One region of the Fervidobacterium changbaicum genome, then DNA from elsewhere that is predicted to be linked to it. Evidence: predicted binding sites of a transcription regulator. Region 1 holds the regulator's gene; the other holds the start of a gene.
The links. The regulator HrcA, encoded in region 1, represses chaperone genes, less so after heat shock. The targets are predictions, from matches to a motif close to ATTAGCACTCNNANNNTNNGAGTGCTAAT.
Positions count from the first base shown of each region.

Region 2: a site for HrcA is predicted at 5,749-5,777, ahead of dnaK (molecular chaperone DnaK). Genes of this name have one in related genera too.

Region 1 is NZ_CP026721.1:1,471,186-1,482,325, reverse strand. Features, by position in the region: gene ispH (4-hydroxy-3-methylbut-2-enyl diphosphate reductase) at 1-1,920, shown strand, start outside; gene der (ribosome biogenesis GTPase Der) at 1,874-3,259, shown strand; gene CBS1_RS06860 (hypothetical protein) at 3,264-3,596, shown strand; gene CBS1_RS06855 (HD-GYP domain-containing protein) at 3,599-5,332, shown strand; gene CBS1_RS06850 (transporter substrate-binding domain-containing protein) at 5,345-6,685, opposite strand; gene rpsB (30S ribosomal protein S2) at 6,995-7,771, shown strand; gene CBS1_RS06840 (DMT family transporter) at 7,842-8,708, opposite strand; gene hrcA (heat-inducible transcriptional repressor HrcA) at 8,971-10,020, shown strand; gene CBS1_RS06830 (nucleotide exchange factor GrpE) at 10,052-10,687, shown strand; gene dnaJ (molecular chaperone DnaJ) at 10,714-11,140, shown strand, end outside.
Region 2 is NZ_CP026721.1:1,113,382-1,124,521, forward strand. Features, by position in the region: gene rgy (reverse gyrase) at 1-1,307, opposite strand, end outside; gene recF (DNA replication/repair protein RecF) at 1,318-2,346, opposite strand; gene CBS1_RS05260 (hypothetical protein) at 2,709-3,761, opposite strand; gene dnaK (molecular chaperone DnaK) at 3,903-5,690, opposite strand; gene CBS1_RS05270 (lysozyme family protein) at 5,849-6,613, opposite strand; gene CBS1_RS05275 (hypothetical protein) at 6,784-8,031, shown strand; gene CBS1_RS05280 (pyridoxal phosphate-dependent aminotransferase) at 8,083-9,282, opposite strand; gene CBS1_RS05285 (IMPACT family protein) at 9,308-9,910, opposite strand; gene yfcE (phosphodiesterase) at 9,874-10,473, opposite strand; gene CBS1_RS05295 (RNA polymerase factor sigma-54) at 10,512-11,140, opposite strand, start outside.

The DNA.
Region 1 (11,140 bases):
AAAGCAATACATATTGAAGACCTTGAAGAATTTAAACATGTAATTTCTACTGATGCTGAGCTTTTGGAGACCCTTTCAAGTTCCAGTTCAAAGATTGGCATTTTAAGTGGTACTTCAACATCGAATAGCGATGTTAGCAACATCGTCAAATACATACTTGAAAAATACGGTGGGAGGGAACTTTTCATGGCGGAATTTGAGAAACTCAACAACGCTGTCCAGGAAGGGCAGGAAAACTTTGAAGAGTCAAAAGAAAACTTAGAACCTTCTTTTGAAGAACTCCTCAACGAATCTGAAAAGGCTATGGAACAGAATCGCGTGGGGAAGGGGCGCGTAGTTGAAGGTACCGTGACTGAGGTTACGCCAACGGGATTAAACGTAGATTTTGGATGGAAGGGCACAGGTGTTGTACCACTTGAAGAGCTTTACAGAGACCTTTCTGAATACAAAGTGGGGCAGAAAATCCTTGTTAGGATAGAAAAATTCAACGAGGAAGAAGGAACTGCCATTCTTTCTGAGAAAAAGCCGATGCAAAGAAAAGTTATGGAAGATATATTAAACGCATTCAACGAGGGAAAGACTGTCACAGGTAGGATCCTTGAAAGGATAAAAGGTGGATACAGAGTTCTTCTTGAAAACGTTGTGGAAGCGTTCCTTCCAGGTAGTGAATCTAATTTAAAGGAAGGTGAAGAATTACCAAGGGAAAAGATGCACTTTGCAGTCATTAATTTTGAGCAGCGCGGAAGAAAGACCAACATCGTCGTTTCAAGAAAAAAGCTTTTCCAAAAACTTGTTGAAGAATTCTTCCAAACGAAAAAACAAGGTGACGTTGTCGAAGGTATTGTTGAAAACATCGATGAACGTGGTGCATTTGTCAAAATCGGTGGTGTTTTGACTGGTTTCCTGCCAAATCAGGAAGTTTCTTACAACACGAATGCCAAGGCATCAGACGTACTTTCAGTTGGTAAAACCGTAAAATTGCAAATCAAAGAAATCGACCCAACAAGAAAAAGAATAACGCTAAGTTTAAAAGCTCTGATGCCAGATCCATGGGAAAATGTGACTAAGAAATTCCAAGTAGGACAGCAAGTTACAGGTATCGTCACATCGATAAAGCCGTTCGGTTTCTTTGCAAAGATTGATGATGGTATTGAAGGTCTCGTGCCCATATCAGAAATCTTCTGGGGCAAACCCGGAAAAGTCACTGACGTTGTTGCCGTTGGCGATGCGGTTAAATTGCAAATACTTGAAATCGTTCCTGAGAAAAGAAGAATTCTGCTTAGCTACAAATCCGTTGAGGGAAACCCGTGGGACAAGGTTGCGGAAAAATATCCGGAAGGAAGCATTGCTACTGGTAAGGTTGTAAAGGTACTTCCAAACGGAGTTATCGTCGAGCTTGAACCAAATATAACGGGTTTTTGCAACATTTCAGAAATATGCTGGAACTTCGTCGATAAAATAGAAGAGGTTGTAAAAGAAGGAGAACAAGTGAAATTCCAGATACTCTCAATCGACAAAGAAAATAAAAAGATCAAGGTCAGCATCCGAAGAGCAAAAGAAAACCCATGGGAGAAATTTGCCAAAAATCACAAAGAAGGAGATACGGTAAGCGCAAAGATTATCAAAGTCCTAGATAAAGGCTACATCGGTCTTTGTGAAGGCGTTGAAGTGTACATACCGAAAACACAAGTCTACGAAACGTTAAACATAGGCGACGAAGTAAGCGGAAAAATCATCAAACTTGAACCACAAAAAGATATTTACAAAATCATTGTAAGTCCTAAAGCACACGATGACGAAATTGCTTTGAAAACAGCAAAAGACGAAGAACAAAAAGGTACAGCTCAAGTGAGTATGGAGGGAAAATTGGAGAATGCTGTTGAATCCGAAGAACCAGAAAGGGGAGCAAGTAAAGACTGAAGGTCAGACAAATAAATCGTTCACCACAAACAAGTTACCAACGGTGCTGATAGTTGGTAAAAGCAATGTTGGAAAATCAACGCTCTTCAACAAGCTTATCGGCAAAAAGAAATCAATAGTTGCGGACGAGCGAGGAACAACCAGGGACGCGGTCGTTGACCGCGTCGTCTATTTTGACAAAACGTTCCAGCTTGTTGATACGTGCGGAATCTTTGAAGGAAAAGAAGACGAGATCTACGAAAAGAGTAGAGAATTCACGCTCAAGGCTCTGCAAGAAAGCGATTTGATACTCTTTGTGGTAGACGGAAAGAATGGACTTTCTTCCGAAGATCATACTATCGCCGATATGCTTAGAAAATCTGGGGTAGACGTTATCTTAGTAGCTAACAAATCAGAGAGCGAAAAGAACTACTCAAAGGTTTATCCCGAGCTTTTCAGTTTGGGATTTGGTGAACCTTTCCCTGTTTCCGCAGAACAGAGCAAAAACCTCGACGAATTGGTAGAATTGATCATCTCAAAGCTTGAAGAGAAAGGATACGATTTGAGCAGTGCACCGAAGTTGGAGAATCTCATAAGAGTAGCAATCGTTGGTAGACCAAACGCTGGCAAGTCTTCCCTTTTCAATATGATCGTAAAGGAAGAGCGTGCACTTGTAACACCGATAGCAGGAACAACACGCGATACAATAGATGAGATCGTCAAAATCGGGGATAAAAACTACCTCTTTGTTGATACTGCTGGATTGAGGAAAAAGAGTAGAATTGAAGACTTCATAGAACGTGTGAGCACGTTCAGAACTATAGACGCAATAGAACGCTCCGATGTGGTAGTTTTAGTTATCGACTCGACGGAGGGTATAACAAGACAAGACCAGAGAATAGCAGGGCTTGCTGAGAAGAATGGTAAAGGCATCGTCGTTGTTTTCAACAAGTGGGACTTGATCAAACATGCGGATAAAAGGGTCAAAGATTTTATGGACCAGTTCAGCGAAAAATTGTATTTTGTTGACTTTGCACCTGTTGTCTTTACGAGTGCGATAAACCACGTGGGCTACAAGGAACTCGTAAGGTCTATAAACACCGCTTACGATTCACTACACAGAAGGGTACCAACAAGTGCTGTGAATGCCGCCATTCAAAGGATGATAGCCCGACCACCTCATGGACTGAAACTCTACTACGGATTACAAGTAGATATTCGACCACCAACGTTTTTATTCTTTGTGAATAAATTAGAAGTGCCTGAGAGTTTCCAAAACGCGATAAGAAAAACAATAAGAGAGCAGGTCGATCCGTTTACTGGTGCTCCGATATTTTTGAAATTCAAGGAGAGAGAATAAACTTATGGGTAACTCTGAGCCTTTATCAGACGAATTCTTAGGCGCACTTGAACAGATGCTGAATGAGGCAAAACAAACGGCGTGCCCGCCGTGTGTGAAGTGTGGTTGGTGTTGTAGGCACACCGTTTGTTACTACGGCGAATGGGACTATGAGAAAAACCAGTGCAAATACTTAACGGAAGATAACCTCTGCAGTAAATTCGAAGAGATAAACGCGTACGAAGAAGCTCAAAAACTTGAAATTAGGCTCTTTGGAAGCGGATGTTGTTTGAACTACGAAAATCCCGACAGATTGAAAATTTTGAATCAGATGGATACAAGCGATGGGAAGGTGTGAGAATGCTCAGGGTTGATCAGTTGAAAAGGAAAATTCTTATTCGTAATATTGTAATTGCGTTCTTAGTCACTGGCCTTGTTTTGGCCATTGCGCTGTTTTGGGTAAAGTTCTACAGCATGGAAAACTCAAAAGCGCATTTCGAAAAAATAGACCTATCGCTTCGAAATTTCCTTGAAACACTCAATACGGTGATTTCCCATCACGATGATGAGTTAGAAAATTACGTCAAGGCCAACCTTCAGATAGCTAAAACGCTTATTGAGAATCTAAATGAAAATGAAGCTTTAGAAAAAATAAACGAACAACTTTCAAGAGTTGTATTGAATAACATACCAAGTCTTTTTGTTGACTTAAACGTAGCTTTGATAAATGAAAAGGGAGACATTATAAGAGCTACAGGTTACCTATCAAACGTAGAAAACATCGGTTTTAAACCTAACGTTCTTCTTGCAGGTTCGTTGCCACATATCACCGGTTTCGTTCCCGGTACAGCTCGTATGGTAAAATACGTGTGGCTAAAACTTTCTGAGACAGACAACAGATATCTGCTTTTCACCTTCTACTTAAATCAAAAGTTGTACGATGGATTCATAAAGGGCTTGTCAGGACTTACAGCTGGAAATATCTTGGAGATTGCGATATATGTTGATTATGAGAACAGACTGGACACTTCTAAGAAGACACCCGATCAAGTGATTGCGAGAGGATTTACGCGACAGTACTTCAAGGCAGGTTGGTTACAAGATATTTATTATAAAGCATATGATTTCTCTTCTTACGGAGAAATTAAAATTCCGATCTATCTAAAAGTGGTTTTTGATTTCAGAAAAATCTTGTTTTATGTTCTTACATTCATGCTTACACTTGTTGTAAGTGTCACTGTTTTCACGATCCTTTCCACTAACGCAACCGTAAAGCCATTTGCCTCAGATATGAGTAAGTTATCGATTGCCGTAAGAGAAATTGGAAATACGGGTACCCTACCACCAGCTGGTAATTTTAACCTGGTTGAGACACAGGAGTTTTACGAAACATTGTCAGCGATACTCCAAGAGCTTAGCGCAACAATGGAAGAGCTCGAAGCAACTAATGAAGAACTAATGCGTTCCTACGACGAGCTAAGGCTCAAGAGCGAAGAATTCAGAAGGTTATTGGTCAGCATTTCTGAAAAATTAGCTGTTATAGCTGAAGGATACGACGAAAACACTGGTCAACACATCTATAGAGTTAAGCGACTCTCAAAATTGCTTGCAGAAAAATTAGGCTTAGCCGATGAGAAGATCGAAGATGTGGACATGTTTGCCAGCTTGCACGATATTGGTAAGATCTTCATACCGAAAGAGATACTGCTCAAACCGGGAAAATTGACACCAGAAGAATGGGAAGAGATGAAAAAACATACTGTTTACGCAAAAAGGATATTGGATGTACCCGGATTTGAAACCGCGTTGAACATCGCACTGTACCACCACGAAAATCATGATGGCTCCGGTTATCCCTTTGGTTTGGTTGGAGAGGAAATACCAATCGAAGCGCAAATTGTCAAGATTGTGGACATATACGATGCATTGCGCTCCGATAGGCCATATAAAAAAGGTATGTCGCACGAAGAAGCACTGAGGATCATCCTCGATGGAGATGGAAGAACTTCCCCGGAGCACTTTTCACCGAAAGTGCTTGATATATTTAAAGAACATCATGAGGAGATTCGAAAAATTTGGGAGGAATTGAAATAGTTTTCTTTCGGTTTATTCTTTAACCCTTTTCCAAAAATCTTTTTCTTTCTCCATTTCCGCAACTGCTTCGTATATAAGTGATTCAGCGGTCGAATCACCGCTTATGTTGTGTTTGACAAAACCTACATAGACATTGCACATGAGTCCTTCATCTGTTATTAAATCACCTATCCTTCGTCTGAAGTGTTCTGCGAAGAACACACCATATTTGTAAAGGACAACAGCGTATGTACTACCTGCCACGTGGATCACAAAATCTCCCATTTTTGTCTCTTCGTTTAATATCTTCTCCAGCTTTTCTTTTTCTTGTTCGCACGTCTTTCCTTCAAATTCCACACAAACAACACCGAGCAGATGATTTTCTCTTTTTGAAAGTTCCATGTATTTTTTCAGTATCTCAGTTCCTATACCGTAAGTATAAATACCTCTTGTTTCATCGATTACTTGCTGGGCAAGTGCTTGCTTATTTAATTCAAGTGCTTGTTCGTAGCGCTGTTTTTGAACTTTTAACATGTTTTTGAAAATCAGTATGCTTGTTATGTAGATACCAGCAAAGATGAAAATCATATATGTTTCTAAACCTAAAGTCGTTCTATTAACCTGCGTTCTAAAATACGAGTTGAAGAGATCATCCAACTCACCAGAGGATTTCATTAATGCTATCGTTTTGTCGATCTTCTCCAACACATCTTTATTGGCGATTTCCGAACCTCTGCGTATTGCGTATTTAAGTTGAACAGGGCTGAAAACTAAAGATGTGGCTCTCACTCTCGGATACTTACTGCTGTTGACAAGATACGATAGTCTGCTAACCACTCCAGCAATCGCGATACCATCGTTCACAGCTTTTATTACGCTCTCGTATGTATCGAATCCTACGTAATTCGGCCGTACATCAAACGACTGGGCTATTTCCAGAAATTTCTGATAGTATATATCCCCACGATTAACAGCTACTGCTCTTCCATCCAATTCGCTGATATCGTTGAGCGTTTTAAAACTAACAAGCACACCCCAATTCATCAACACGGGTTCTTTGTTAAACGAATACAATTTCTCTCGCTCAGGAGTATGCGCAACGCAAACTACCATATCTATGTAACCTTTATTCAGCTGCTGCATAAGGTCTGCAAATTCACCAAAAATAAATTCTACGTCATAACTACTCAAAATGCCAGACTTCCTAAGTACGTCTATAAACAATCCTTTTGGTTTGCCGTTATCGTTGAAGGTCAGCGGATAGTTATCGTAGTAACCTATCTTTATCGCAGAGAACAAAATCGATGGCAGTAAACACACCGATAACAAAATGAGAACTAACTTTGCCAAGAACTTTTTCTTTTCGACAATCACATGTTCACCTCCGACTCCTTCCGACTTCTAAGAACAAGTTAAATTAGTTCTTACTTGTAGGTTATTTTAGCACAATTATACCATAACAGCAAAGTCATTTTCCAACTAATTGGAATTAACTTCGCTCAACTCTTGACTAAACAAAAATATATGATAAAATTCGAGTGCGTAAATTTGGAAAAGTACCCCAATCCACACGCCAACCCGTTTCCCACCTCGGTGCCTTGCAAAATTGAGAATTTAAAGACCATGTGCAAGGTCGGTGGGTCAAGGGGGCGGAGGATAAAACCAAATCATGGAGGTGTAGGTATGCCAGTGGTAACTATGAAACAGCTCTTGGAAGCAGGTGTTCACTTTGGACACAGGACGCAAAGATGGAACCCAAAGATGAAGCCGTACATTTACGGTGCAAGGAAAGGTATTTACATCATCGACCTTCAGAAAACAGTTAAACTACTCGACGAAGCTTACGATTTTGTAAGAGATGTCGCGAGCAAGGGTGGAACGATCCTTTTTGTCGGAACGAAAAAACAAGCACAGCAAGTAGTTAAGAACGAGGCCGAAAGATGCGGAGGATTCTACGTTAACAACAGATGGCTCGGCGGACTTCTTACAAACTTCTCCACAATCCAGTCGAGAATTCAGAAACTCATCGAACTCGAGGAAATGGAAGCAAACGGTGAACTCGACAAGCTGCCAAAGAAGGAACAGAGTAAACTCAGAAAAAAGCTCGAAAAACTCAGAAAGAACCTCGGTGGCGTGAAGAACATGAAGAGTTTACCAGATGTTATCTTCATAGTCGACCCGAGAAAAGAAAAGATCGCCGTTGAGGAAGCCAACCACCTCAAAATTCCAATAGTTGCAATGGTTGACACCAACTGCGACCCTGATCCAATCGACTACGTGATCCCATCGAATGACGATGCAATAAGAGCTATTGCACTCATCGCTGGTAAAATAGCCGATGCATACCTCGAAGGTCGCGAAGGGGTACCATACTCAACAGAAGAAGCAATGCCTGCAACAGTTGAAACAGAAGAAATCGAAATTAATATCCCAGAAAACCTTGACGAAGAAGAAATATAAGAGCTGTAATTTAAAACGAAGCCCTCGGAAAAAACCGAGGGCTTTTTAATTCATTTGATTTATACCGTTGTCAGTGCATTTCTTTACTTTTCAAATAGGAGTTAGCCACAAGTGATACGAGTATTAAAACCATTCCAAGTATCTGCAATGCCGCAATCTTCTCATGTCTGATGACACTACCAGCAATTACTGAAATCACCGTTGTCAAATTCGAAAAAAGTGAAGAGACCGTTGGCGGAACTTTGCTGAGCATGAAATTCACCAAAAAGAACGCAACTGTTGAAGAAAGCACACCAAGGTACAATGCTCCCATTATAACAGCCGGATGGAGTGTTACCTTGAACTGACCTGTGAAGATACTCACCAAAAAGAAGAACACAAAACCCGTTATCATCATGAAGAACGTCGTCTCCACAGGTGTGAACTGTGCAGACAACTTCCTCGAGAAGATATTGTAAAGAGCTGCAGAAAGCACAGCACCTAAGATCAAGAGCTTTCCGACAAGCGCTCCTTGCTCAAAACCACCACTCGCAACGATAAGAAAGACACCAAAAAAGCTCAGAAAAGCGAACAGAAATTGGTACCACTTTATTCTTTCCTTCAATAGCAAAGGACTTAGAACGGTAATTACAATCGGAATCAAAGCGATCAACATCCCTGCTTCCGAAGAAGTCGCAAATCTTAACCCGTTTGTTTCAAAAACAAAGTACAGAATCGGTTGAAATAAAGCCACCTTCCACAATTTCCAATATGGCTTTTTTGACAACCTGATAACTCCAACACCAACGAGCAAAAGCATAACGATACTTGCCACTGCAAACCTGTAAGCTAAGAACGTGTAGACGTTGATGTGCTGTATGCTGTTTTTGGTAAAAAGAAAAGACAATCCAAATATAGCAGAAACAGCTACTCCAGATATATAAACCTTCCAGTTCACAGGGACCACCTCATCTTCATCGATAAGAAAGTTCGCATTCCGCACAATTTTATGTCTCTATTTTATCAAAAATAATCCTTTCATCAAGAAGAGTTTTATGTAACAAAAATCCGAACAACACCGTATTGTAAGCTCTCAAGAAATTGACAAATCGACAAATCTGTGGTAATATATTAGCAGACTTGGATGTTGATTGCTAATAAGTTTGATAATAATAGAACAGCAAGAATGGATATACAAAAAAGCGAGGTGATAGTTAAGTATGCTCGGAAACGATATCACCGAAAGGCAGAAGAAAGTTCTCTATTGTATCGTTCAAGAGTACATCAATACCAAAACCCCAGTGAGTTCAAAAAGGGTTTTGGAAAGTGCTACGATTGAAAGGTCTGGTGCCACTATCAGAAACGACATGAATCGGTTGATGAGAACAGGCTATATATACCAGCCGCACACATCAGCTGGTCGTGTCCCAACGGACAAAGGTCTCAGGTTTTATGTAAACGAACTTAGGAAAATTAGAGAAGAAATAAAATCAAAGAGCACACACGTCGAAGTTGCGGCACGTTTCCCTATCGGTGATATGGAAAAGGTCCTTACAGGTGCCGCAAAACTTTTAAGTTCTTCAACAAAAGGTATGGTTGTCATCGAAAAACCGAGTCCGTTAACTTTAAGGATAAAAAGGATAGTTGTCACACCTGTAAGCAAGAATTTCTCGATCGCGAATATAATAACATCGCTTGGTCTAAGCTCATCAATCCCGATCCAACACAGTGAACTCGACGAGACGGAAAAAATAGAAGAAATGCTCAACAAAGTAATGACAGGACTAACTTTGAACGAATTCAGGTCCAAGCTTAGGGATATTCTCGCTCGAATAAATAACTTGAGCAATTTAAACAACTTCAAAGAGAACGATTTCGGAACGCTCAGCCGAGGTTTCCTGGAAATAACTGAAAGACTATCAGTTGAGAGTTACGAAGATTACATAACAGAGGGACTACCAAACTTACTTTCAAATGAAAGAATCAACCTGAAGAAATTGCAGAACATCCTTGCATACGTCGCGTCGGACACATTCTACAAAGAACTCTTTGAGCTTGAAAACGATATATTCATCGGTAAAGAACACGGCCTTAGATTCTTGGAAGACTTCTCGGTAATGCTCGGTCAGTTTTATTCAGAAGATACACCTGTTGGGCGCGTTGCTGTCATCTTTGACAAATACGGGAGATATGACTTAGTCATCGACAGCTTTGAATTCATGCTCAACAGATTGAGTGAATACTTCACTGTTGTATCGAGAAATATCTAAAATCAATCCAGATAAGAAGGAGGTTGAGACCATGTGTGAAGAAAAGAAAATAAACGAAATGAAAGAAATGCAAAACAATAATTCGCAAAATTTAAATGAGATAAAGGAGAACGAAGAGATGAATCAGAACGGATTATTCGAGGAAAACAAGCAGTTAAAGGAGAAAATAGCCGAACTTGAAAACCAACTAAAAGAAATCCAGAATGCAGCACGCATAATCAAAGCAACGTTTGAAAACTACAAATTGGACGTCGACAGGCAGCTGAAAGATGCCTCAAAGTCAACCGCACTTCGCATCATCAAAGCACTTATACCAATTTTAGATGACTTCAAGAGGGCTTTTAAGTACTACGAATCCGATAATGACCTGGAAAAGTTCAAACTTGGAGTAGAGAAGATATATGAAAAACTCTTGAAGACCTTGGAGAACGAAGGATTAAGGGTTATAGACGCAACAGGTAAATTCGACCCGTTCAACCATGAAGCCTTTGAGAAAGAAGAACGCGATGATGTTGAAGAATACACAATCCTTGAAGTTATTGAAGACGGTTACACATTCAACGGACAGGTTGTAAAACCAACGAAAGTGCGCGTTGCTGTAAAACCAAGGAAGAAGGCAGAAACATCTGAGAACATGACAGAGAACAAGCAAGAGAATGAGCAATAAAAAATGACAAGCAGAGGTGATACAATATGCCAGCAAGAAAAGATTACTACGAAATACTTGGCGTGCCAAGAAATGCATCAGAAGATGAGATAAAGGCGGCTTACAAGAAGCTTGTTAAAGAGTGGCATCCAGATAGGCATACGGGAGATAAGAAAAAGGAAGCCGAGCAAAGATTTAAAGAGATACAGGAAGCTTACGAGGTGCTGAGCGACCCACAGAAACGTGCAATGTACGATAAGTTTGGATACGTAGGTGAAGGTGGCTATGTTTACGAGCCGTCCGGTAGGGGTAACGGATTTGGATTTGAAGATATAAGTGATATCTTCAGGGACTTCTTAAATGATGATATATTCAACATATTCTTTGGAGGGCATAGAACAAGTACATCGCAAACGCAACGAACAACAGGTGGTAGAAGGTATGCCAAAAGAGGAGAGGATATAAACCTTGAAG
Region 2 (11,140 bases), 360 kb from region 1:
AGTGTGGAAAGAGCAAGGAGGATGTGCTTTACATTTCCTTCCAAGTCCAAGCTCACTACGATTTTCGGAACGCCGTAGAATACGGCGTACCGAATTATTTCTGGAAGGTCCAAACCTCGTGCTAATGGGTTTCTGTAAGAAGAGATGCCTATCAGCACTTGTATTTCTTTATTTTTGTACTTCTCCAATATTTCTTCCGAGAAATTTTCATAGCTTTCGCTTGTGATTCCAAATCTTTGGAAAAGTGCTTTTAATTCGTCAACTTTTTCTTTTCCGTAGTCCGAAGAAACAAAAACAAGCCCACCATCACCGAATTGCTTTATCTTTTCAACGAGTACGCTTTCCAATTTGGCTTGGTCTGGACCGACATGCTCGTAGATATCCTCTACGTTTCTTAAATAAAACACTGGCCTACCTACGTCGAATGCAAGAAGTTCTTTGAAGAGTTTTATCCTTTCTGATTTTGGATTGCTCGTAGCTGATGACACAACCATTACACCTTTCGCTTTCTTTGAAATTCTTCTCACTTGCTCTCTTAATGAGTTAATCTCTTCAGTATTTTCTTCTGTGATATTTCTTCTCATTCTAATGTATTTCATCGCCAATTCAATATCCCTTGGCTCAAAGCCAAGCAAATACAACGCTTTGTCTATGTTCTTCGCTGTCTTCAAAAATGAATCCACATCGTCGACGAAAATGAAGCTGAAATCTCTGGGGATAAGGTCGACATTTTTGTAAAGGAACATGGACGTAGTGACAAGGACTTTGAATTGGCCATTTGCAAGTCTTTCTTTATTCTGGTCCTTTTCTTTCTTCGACTCTTCTATTCCAATAACGAGCAAGTCTTTATCTGGAACTTTGCCTTTTAGTTTTTCATAGCTTTGCAAAAGCAAAAGCCTTGTAGGAAGGACGATGTACGATTTTTTGTTGTGCTTTGCAAAGTATATTGCGGAGGCAAAACCCCAGGATGTCTTACCAATGCCGGTTGGTGCAAGAAGTGCAAATGACCTTTTCAAAAGCAATTTTTTCGCCCAGAATTTTTGCAATTCCCATGGCTCAAATCCTACGTATTTTTTGAATGTCTCTTCCCATTCGGTGTACTCTTGGTTTAGGTTGCAGAACTCTTTCAACCCTTCCAGATTACTTAAACGGCAAAGGGCTCCCTTGCCATCTATTTCTTCGCTTAAACACTTTTCGCAAGGAAGCCCTTTAATTAACCTTATTGAAGATATGTCACCACTGCAGTTCGGACAGAGGTTTTTGAATACAGCTTCTAATGTCGCATTCATTGACTGATTGTCCGCCATTTTCACACCTTCACTCCCCAAGCGACAAACCTATGTTGTGTGCACCGAGCAGTGGTGTTATCGAAGCGATAATCACCTGACCAGAGAGGTTCGATATGAACTTCTCAAGAAGATGAGTATCAAGCACGTTGAATGGTTCGTCAAACAAGAAGACAGGTTCGTAGTGCTTTGTCTCTTCAATCAGTTTCTTGAACGCAAGCACTATTGAGAGGTAAAGCAAACGTTTCTGACCTTCGGAAGCATAGTGTCTTGCAAGAAGCTCTTTGTAGTACAGTAAATAATCATCCTGAGAATGCGGACCTATTGTTGTTACCTGCTCGGCTATGTCTTGGTCAATGTAATCCAAGAAATTCTTTCCTTTGAAATCACTTTTGTATTCTATCCTAAAGATTTTGTCCAAGTATTCTGAAAGTTCTTGAACCATCTGTTCTCTTTTTTCCACAATCTTGTCAGCCATAATCTGCAGATCTTTAGCTGTTTCAATCAAGTATTCTCTGTTAATCATCGAAGGATCTTGTTTTAGATATTCATTCCTTTCATCCAAAAGTTTTTCATATGCACGAAGAGTTTCGTAATAGTCCAGGTCAAGCAAAGAGAATATCTCGTCAAAGAATTCCCTTCTCTGAGCAGGACCGCCATCTACCATGGAGTAATCCCTGAAACTGAACGGGATAGCGATAAAGACTTCCTGAATATCCCTGAATCTTTTGACCTTCGAACCATCGAGGTAAGCAACCTTTTCCTTCTTGTCATCTTCTTGCACGTAGACGATCTCTATCGTGTGCTTTTCATCACCGCTGACTATCCTACCTTTAATCTCGAAGTGCTTCTCTCCCATCTTCAAAATTTGGTAATCTCTCGCGCCTCTGAAAGAGCGGGGGTTGGACAAATACGCAACGGCCTCCAAAACGGAGGTCTTACCTGAACCGTTAGGACCATAGATAACGTTTATCCCGTCACTGAATTGAACAGTATGCTCCGAAAAGTTCCTGAAGTTTTTCACCGTGAGTTCTTTGATAACCATCTTTTTCTTTTCCATCCCTGTCACCCCCATACTCGAAAGTTTATCCGCTTATTCATTCCGAAACATATTTTAGCATTTTTATTCAAAAATTCAAAATGCGCACGAAATCTTGAGTTCTAAGTCTCTCATAAATCCGTGCGCTCCAAACACTTAACTTTCAGACTCGAATGATTTTTGAGCAATCTGAAATATTTCTACACCAAGATTTTGAAGGTATATTACCAAAAACTTAACCAAAGTGTTGAATCCCAATAGCTTAGGATAAAGAGGAAAGATTAGAAAGGCTGGACTCCAAACTTTACAGTACGTTAGCAAGACTATTCACATGGCTCTTCAAACGTTTAAAAATACCGGGCATCTCTGCCCGGTGCTGTTTTTTATCTAGCAATTCTGCCTTGTTGATAGCCCATGCTCGTTCTGAATATGTATTGTAACAAGAGTCCATTTTGTGCATATTCATATGATGCGATTTTTACTCCTTGAATATACACTCCCGTCTGTATTCCGCCCATCTGTCCTTGACCTTCAACCATCCATCTAAGCCCTATTTCAGGTATGCTTAGTATTTCGCCTTTCAGTAACTGCGGATTTATGTAGTTTGGTCCTATTAAGTCCGTTCCCAATACCTTAGACCGAGAGCTTGTGTAGTTTGTGATAGCAGCGCTGTCGAATGAGTAGATTCCATCGGAGACTTGTTTGTCGAAATTTATATTGACCTGAAAGTAGGTCATTATCATCCCCGTCATTCCTTCGATTATCGCGCCTTGGTAAGTGTAATTATTTCTGAGAATTTCTTGCGAAAGTCGGGAAATTGGGAATTGGACATTCGTTATTTTTATCAAATCCAATTGTCCAACTGATGAGCTTGTACCGGAAGTGTTTTCAAGAAAACCACTTGAAACCAATACTCCTTCTTTGCTGAGAGTATAGTTGTATCTGGTAAATCCGTAATAATCTCCGCTTGCGTAGGCAAAGTAAAAACCACCGTCTGGTAAGTATCCTCCTTGGACTTCGACACCCACAGGTGAAACACGTGCGATTTGTGAGAGAAATTCAGCGAGCGATTCTAATTCAGCAAACTGGATTTGTGCAATCTGTGAACTGAAATCGATGTTCCCTCGAAGGTCAAATGTGATACGCCATTGCAAACCAGCAACAAATCCGCTATTTTTATCAATACCTACCACTATTTTTACGTTATATCCTTGCGTGCTGTATGCATCTACCCCTTTTGTACCTGTTCCTACCTGCTCTTGATATACGAAAACCGTTCCCACTTTAACCCAGTCGGGCGGTTTTGGAAATCTACCGTAGGCTTTGTAGTATTCTTGGATATAGAGTGGTAGTGGTTCAACGCTCTGAGCAAGCAAGCTTACTGCGACAAATAGGAAAATCAAAAGTACCGATATTTTTGCGACCTTCCCTACCATGCTCTCCACCTCCACGTACTTCAAAGTGGCTCTTCTAATCATTTAGACCAAATTTTTCTGCGAACCGTTCTTTGGGAACATGAAAAAGATAAAAGCCAGTGGCTTTTGACCACTGGCTCTGGAAAATGTTCAATTATTGAATTATTGTTCGGTAGTAGTTCCACCCTGAGCTTGCTGTTTGTAGAGGTACTCGCCTATCTTCATGCTTTCTCTCTGCAAGTCGTCGAATAGTATCTTGACTTTTGCGATGTCATCTCTGTTGATTGCATCTTTCAAGTCTCTAATGATTTCTTCGAGTCTGTTCTTTGTATCTTCTGGTATCTTGTCACTGTTTTCTTTGAGCACTTTTTCAATGTGGTATGCAAGGTCGTCTGCTTTGTTCTTGAGTTCGACTTCTTCACGTTTTCTTCTGTCTTGTTCTTCGTACATCTGAGCTTCTCTAATCATTCTTTCGATTTCATCACTGCTGAGCTGGTGTCTACCTGTGACAACCATCGATTGTTCTTTACCAGTTCCGAGGTCTTTTGCAGAAACGTGCACTATACCATCTGCGTCGATATCGAATGTGACTTCGATTTGTGGTACTCCTCTCGGTGCTGGTGGAATGCCTACGAGTTGGAAGCTGCCAAGGAATATGTTGTCCCTTGCCATTGCACGTTCACCTTGGTAGACTCTGACTTCAACGCTTGTCTGTCCGTCTTCAGCTGTTGTGAATATCTTGCTCTTTTTAACTGGTATGGTCGTGTTCCTTGGAATTATTGGCTCGAGCAATCCACCTTTGACTTCAACACCAAGTGTCAGCGGTGTAACGTCTACAAGCACAACGTCTTTGTCTTTTGCACCTTCTGTTCCAGCCAAAATGGCAGCCTGTATTGCAGCACCGATAGCAACTGCTTCGTCTGGGTTGACGCTCTTGTTCGGTTCTTTTCCGAAGATGTCCTTGATGAATTTCTGAACCATTGGAACTCTTGTCATACCACCGACAAGGATGATTTCATCGATGTCTTGTGGTGATAGTTTCGCATCGCTAAGCGCCCTTTCTATTGGTTCTCTTGTCTTTTCAACGAGGTCTCTTGTGAGCGATTCGAACATAGCTCTTGTAAGTTTCATTTCAAGGTGCAACGGACCTTCAGCCGTTGCTGTGATGTATGGCAAGCTTATGTCCGTTTCAAGTTTTGTAGAAAGCTCAATCTTTGCTTTTTCCGCAGCGTCTCTGATTCTTTGTAATGCCTGCTTGTCGTTTCTCAGGTCTACTCCGTGCTGTTTTTTGAACTCGTCGATTATGTAGTCCATTATCCTCTGGTCGAAGTCGTCACCACCAAGGTGGTTGTTACCGCTTGTTGCGATAACCTGAATAACACCTCCACCGATTTCCAGTATGGAAACGTCAAACGTACCTCCACCAAGGTCGTAGACAAGAACTTTTCTTTCGCCTTCCATCTTGTCAAGACCATATGCAAGTGCAGCAGCCGTTGGTTCGTTGATGATTCTGAGCACTTCCAGTCCAGCTATGATACCAGCCTCTTTTGTAGCTTGTCGCTGAGCGTCGTTGAAGTAAGCTGGACAAGTAATAACTGCCTTTTTAATTTCACCACCGAGGTACTCTTCTGCGTCTTTTTTGAGCTTTTTGAGTATGAGCGCACTGATTTCTTGTGGAGTGTACTCTTTGTCATCGATCCTCACCTTGTAGTCTGAACCCATCTTTCTTTTGATAGATTTTATAGTCCTGTCCGAGTTCAAAATGAGCTGACGTTTCGCAGGTTCACCGACAAGAATCTCTCCAGTTTTCGTAAACGAGACTATAGATGGTGTTGTTCTGCTACCTTCTGCGTTTGGAATGACCTCAACGGTTCCATCCGGTTTCATCCACGCAATGACCGAGTTGGTCGTTCCAAGGTCAATTCCAACAACAAACTCCTTCTTTGCCATATATATCCACCTCCGTTATATTTTTGTTTTCTTTTGCTTGGCAGTTATATTCTACCAGATTAGCACTCTTTTGTCAAGAGTGATAATTGAAATTTTTAAAAAATTCGTCCTGGGAATTTGGACGGTGTAAGTCGTTTGTACCTTTATTAATTAGGCGATCAGCCTATGTAGAACACTTTGTCTATTCGGTTTAGCCAACCGTTTAGATATCTTGGATTTTTGATGCCAAGCTGTTTGGCATGTTGTCGAAAGGCAAGTCTGAGCTGTTCAATTACCTGTGGGAACTCGGGATCGGAATCTCGTAGGATGATGAGTTTGCTTTTTGGTACTATAGAATAAGCAATGGAAAAGGCTTTGTTGCCAAAGAGAACACACATGTGCATGAGAGCAACCTGGAGTCTAACACTATGGTACTCATATAGTTTGTTTGGAACATAGTAGCGAACGTAAAGGATGTTGAAGGCGTCTTTCCTTGTAACTCTGAAGACGTCTATATCTGGGTTGTGCTTTGAAGAAATCCCATACTTTGTAAAACCACCCAGCTCATCAAAAGTGAGTTCGTCTCCTTCGTAGTCAACCACACTGTAGATTACGTATTCGACTGTTCTATCTCTTGCCAGTGCTTGTTTTATCCTTTCCAACTCTTCATGCATTTGGTTGTACCGTTCAAGTATTGTTGATGTGTCGTCTTGAATATCAGTTTCAAAATCAGTCTTGCTAGAAACAACGCTTTCTTCGGTTTCTTCAGAGGGACTTTCTGTTGATGAAATATACAGTGCAGCAGTGGCAAGCTCAGTAGGTTCGGCTTGGGCTTGCGAGGATTCGTTGTTTAGGAAGATTAAAATAATTGAAAAGATGATAATTAGGCTTCCTGTGATTATTGCATAAAAAAGGATATTTTCAAGCTTTTTGGAATCGCCCACTCTTTAACCTCCGAACATGCACAATTTGGAGTTTTTCAGTATTTAAGATTATACCATAACACGCAATGTTGGAAAAAACTGAACGATTCTTCCTCACACAAGGTCAAAAGTTATATAGGGCCACGTGGAGCAGCCATGTGACCCAAAAAACTACGAAAGAAGGCGATAGTATGTTGAACCGTGGCAAGTTTAAGGTTGTTTTTGGAGTTTTAGCTATTATTTTCGCTGTTGTCTTGGTGTTCTTTTCTTGTGTTCCTGTTACCCCGCCTTCTGCTTCCAAAGAGGTGGTCATCCAGACATCAAGGCACGGGCATATTACAAATGCGCACCTTGTGTATGCAAGAGATGGGTTAACAGGGACATGGACGAAGTTGACGGGAACGAACGGTGTCTACAAGTTCACCGTGAACGATCCAAAAGGTATCTATTCCATAGCTGTTGCAGAACCTGAGTTTGGCTATTCAGAAAAGACGGTCTACTTATTTCATGCAAAGCTCAGTGAGACTAACTTTATCCCCGTGGATGTTGGAAATCCAACTGATGAAGACGCTGCTACGTTGACCATTAACGTACCAGCTCAATATTCAGGAAAGCAACTGAGCGTGTTCTTTTCACATGAACACAGATTTCCCGAAGTAGAAGATGGAAAAGCAGTAGCTTTCGGATTGCCAAAAGCAAAAGGTGATTTAGTGATTTTTGTGGGTAGTCCGTGGAGTGATGAAGGTATAGAAAAAGTAGCGATCAAACGCAGTTTCATGCTTGATTCGGATAAGAGTTTGGATATTACGGAAGCTGACTTGAAAGTTATTGAACCTTTAGAACCTTTTGAAGGTATTTTTACGGACTGGCTCATCGGCGGAAATTGTTATGTTTTTGGTGGATACAAGATACCAAGTTCGTTGAAGAGCGATAAAGATCTGTATGTCTTCAGCTATACTGATTATTCAGTGAAGCGTTTTTCTTATTCTGAATACAGAAAAGACTTCCCAACAACTACACCGTTCGCAACAAGTTCCATTAATCCTGCGAATTATCCTACCACTCCTTTTAGTACTTCAACTACATCTAACAGTGTGAAAGTCACTGTTAGTCCTTACTCCCCCGGAATTAGCGGAATAGACACGATTTTGTACAGTTTCATGCTTTATTCATACACTGGTGTCAATGAAGGGGGCTGGCCTAACAGGGATGTAACGTATGTTGTAGATTTATCAAGTGGATATCTTGCCGAACTCACAAATAACGAGTATACATTACCTATCATAGGCGGCGATTTTGCAGAGTTTGATATCGATTTAGCTAAAAGTATAATTGTTGATGAGTCATTTTACCTTCCTAATTACATTGCTTCGAACAAAACATTGAAAGACTATTTCATTCCAGTTGACGGATTGAAGGTACTGGAGAAATTTAGGTAATAATCAAAGAAAAGCGGCATCGCCCAACGATGCCGCTTGCTTGTTTTTATCTTATTTTCTTGAATTATACGCCTTTATCCCTTCTCCAAGTATTCTTACAGCGTCTGCAAGTTTTTCTGCTTCAAGTACGTAAGCTATCCTTATCTCGCTCATTCCAGCTCCAGGTGTTGCGTAGAATCCGCTGAGTGGTGAAACCATGGTGGTTTTGCCGTCCACGTTGAATTCTTTTAGCATCCAGATGATGAAGTCCTCGGCGTTATCTACGGGAAGTTTTGCAGACAGGTAAAACGCACCTTCTGGTTTGTGGACTACGACACCGGGGATTTCTTTCATAGCTTCGTAGGTTGCATCTCTTCTTTTTTGGTATTCATCGCGCACTGAGTCGGTATAATCTTCTCCGAGCGTGAGCAAGCCTATGGCTCCAAACTGCGTTGTTTCCGCTGGGCAAAGTCTTGCTTGAGCAAATTTGAGTGCGTTTTTGTAGAATTCTTTGTTTTTGGTGACAAACGTTCCTATTCTTGCACCACATGCACTGTAGCGCTTGGATATGCTGTCAACCATTATTACTTGTTCTTCGATACCTTCGAAATGGAATATCGATACGTGCTTTCTGCCATCGAATGTGAATTCTCTGTAGACTTCGTCGGAGATTATAACCAGCCCGTGTTTTTTTGCAAATTCAACGATTGTTTTCATTTCTTCGTACGTGTATACGGTCCCTGTTGGATTGGACGGGTTTGAAAAGAGTATGGCTTTTGTTTTCGGGCTGACGACTTTTTCAAATTCGCTCAGTGGTGGAAGTCTGTAACCGTCTTCTGGATGAGCTGTGACAGGAACGAGTTTGACGTTTAAATAGGATGCAAAGCCGAGGTAGTTCGCGTAAAATGGTTCGATGGTTATAACCTCATCACCCGGGTCACATACAACACCGAGGGCAAACATTATAGCTTCACTTCCGCCGTTGGTAACCATTATCTCATCTGGTGTGACGTGTATATTGTGCCTTGCGTAATATTTTGAGAATGCTTCTCTTAATTCCAGCAAGCCTTGCGAATGAGTGTACGCCACAACTTCGGGTTTGTATTTTTCTATGTACTCATACCAAACCTTCGGGGTTTTAATGTCCGGCTGGCCGATGTTTAGATAATAAATCTGGATACCCCTCTTCTTCGCCTCATCGGCGTACGGTACTAATCTTCTTATCGGACTTGCTGGGGTCTCTATTGCCCTTTTTGATATCTTAGAAACCATGCCAAATTCCTCCTTGTATTTGCTGTTATATATATACTAATTCATTACTTAGAACTTCTGGCATGTCCAGTGGCTCAGAGTGAAGCAGTTCAATTAAAGCATATTCTTCGGTATACGAAATATCAAGTATGGTAACCCCTATATAGCTCAGTTGTTGCATTCTTTTGCCGTACGAAAGGAAATCAATCTTTAGTTTTTGCTTGTATGCTCTTTTTTTCTCATGTATACGTCCCTCATTGTGCGCTCGCTCGATAGCCATTTCCACCGCTTTTGAATACGCATCTATGAGTCCTCTAACACCAAGCTTCACTCCACCGAAATACCTCGTCACTACGACTGCCACGTTGAGCAGTTGGTGTTTCCGAAGTGTGTTTAACATCGGTAGACCTGCAGTTCCAGAAGGCTCACCAGCATCTGAGGAAAATTCGATGATGCTACCGCTCGAAAGTACCCTGTAAGCTGGGCAATTGTGCGTTGCATCTGGGTATTTTTTGTTCATCTCACTGATGAACGATTTTGCCTCTTCTTCCGATTGAACCTCACAAATAGTAGCGATAAATATTGAACGCTCTATATTTATCTTGGCCTCAATTATTCCTTTAACAGTTTTGAATCTATCAAGCTCCATTTTGATTCCATATACACCTGCCCGGTATCAAGGTTATAGAACTTCGCAGCTAAGTTGTTATTATCGATTTCAAGAACAAGAACGCTCCTTGGAGAGTTATTCTTTGGTAGGGAAGTGCTGCCTGGGTTTAGAACGTATTTACCGTTTATTTCTTCTACCTTCGAGACGTGCGTGTGGCCATGGATGATGAACTGAGCATGGCTATTTTTTGTAAATTCCGCAATATCGTTTTCTTCAAAAAGCTCGCCGTGGACAAGTATGAATAAGAAATCGCCAAAAGATTCCATAGATATCCTGGGCATCTCTGGTATTTCGAGCACTTTCAAATCGATATCTGCATCGCAGTTCCCTCGTATGTAGTTGATTTTGTATTTCCTGAGTTTGTCAACCAATTCTTTGGGGTTGTATCCCTCTGGAAGAGGGTTCCTTGGGCCATGGTAGAGTATGTCACCCAAATGGAAGATGCTTGTGAATGAAGTTAGATCGAATAATTTCTCTATTTCTTCCCAAGCCTTCACCGACCCGTGCGTGTCACTTACTATCAACACTTTCATCCGTTCCATGCTTCCATCCTCCTGATTCGTGTGCGTTTTTCTTTTCGCTATTTGATTTGTCTTCCTTTTTGGCTTTCGATTATTTTTCTGTACTTATTTACCGTTCTGCGCGATATTTGTATGCCTGCCGATTTGAGAACGAGTGTGATATGAAAATCTGTAAGATTGTCGTCCATATTGAGGAGTTTTTCAATCTCCTGCAGGACGATCTTTTTATTGATTGTTCTTCCAAAGAAGAACCTCAGCGGAAGTATCCCAAATGGGGTGCTGACGTACTTATTCCTTACTGCCCTGCTTACAGTTGAAACGTGCAATCCGAGAAGTCTTGCCATGTATCTCATGGTGAAGACCTGTGGATATTTCCTGTAACCCCTTAGGAAATACTCGTTCACCTTCCGTATTTCTTCGCAAATCTTTGCGATGGTCTCTTCTCTCATATGCAATGCTTTAGCTATTATCGGATCTCTCACGTCTATTTTCCTTACCTCAACCTTCTCAGGAGTCATTATCACATCGGGCTCGATGTACGCTTGATCTTCGTTAAATGTATGTTGGGCAATTTCTTCAGAGAATTCTGTGAGAATCAGCTCAACCATTTTTTGAGCATGCAGAAGGTCTATCGAAAATTTTTCGGTTAGTTCTTCTGGTGTTATCCTTAACTTCCCCGTACTGTCAA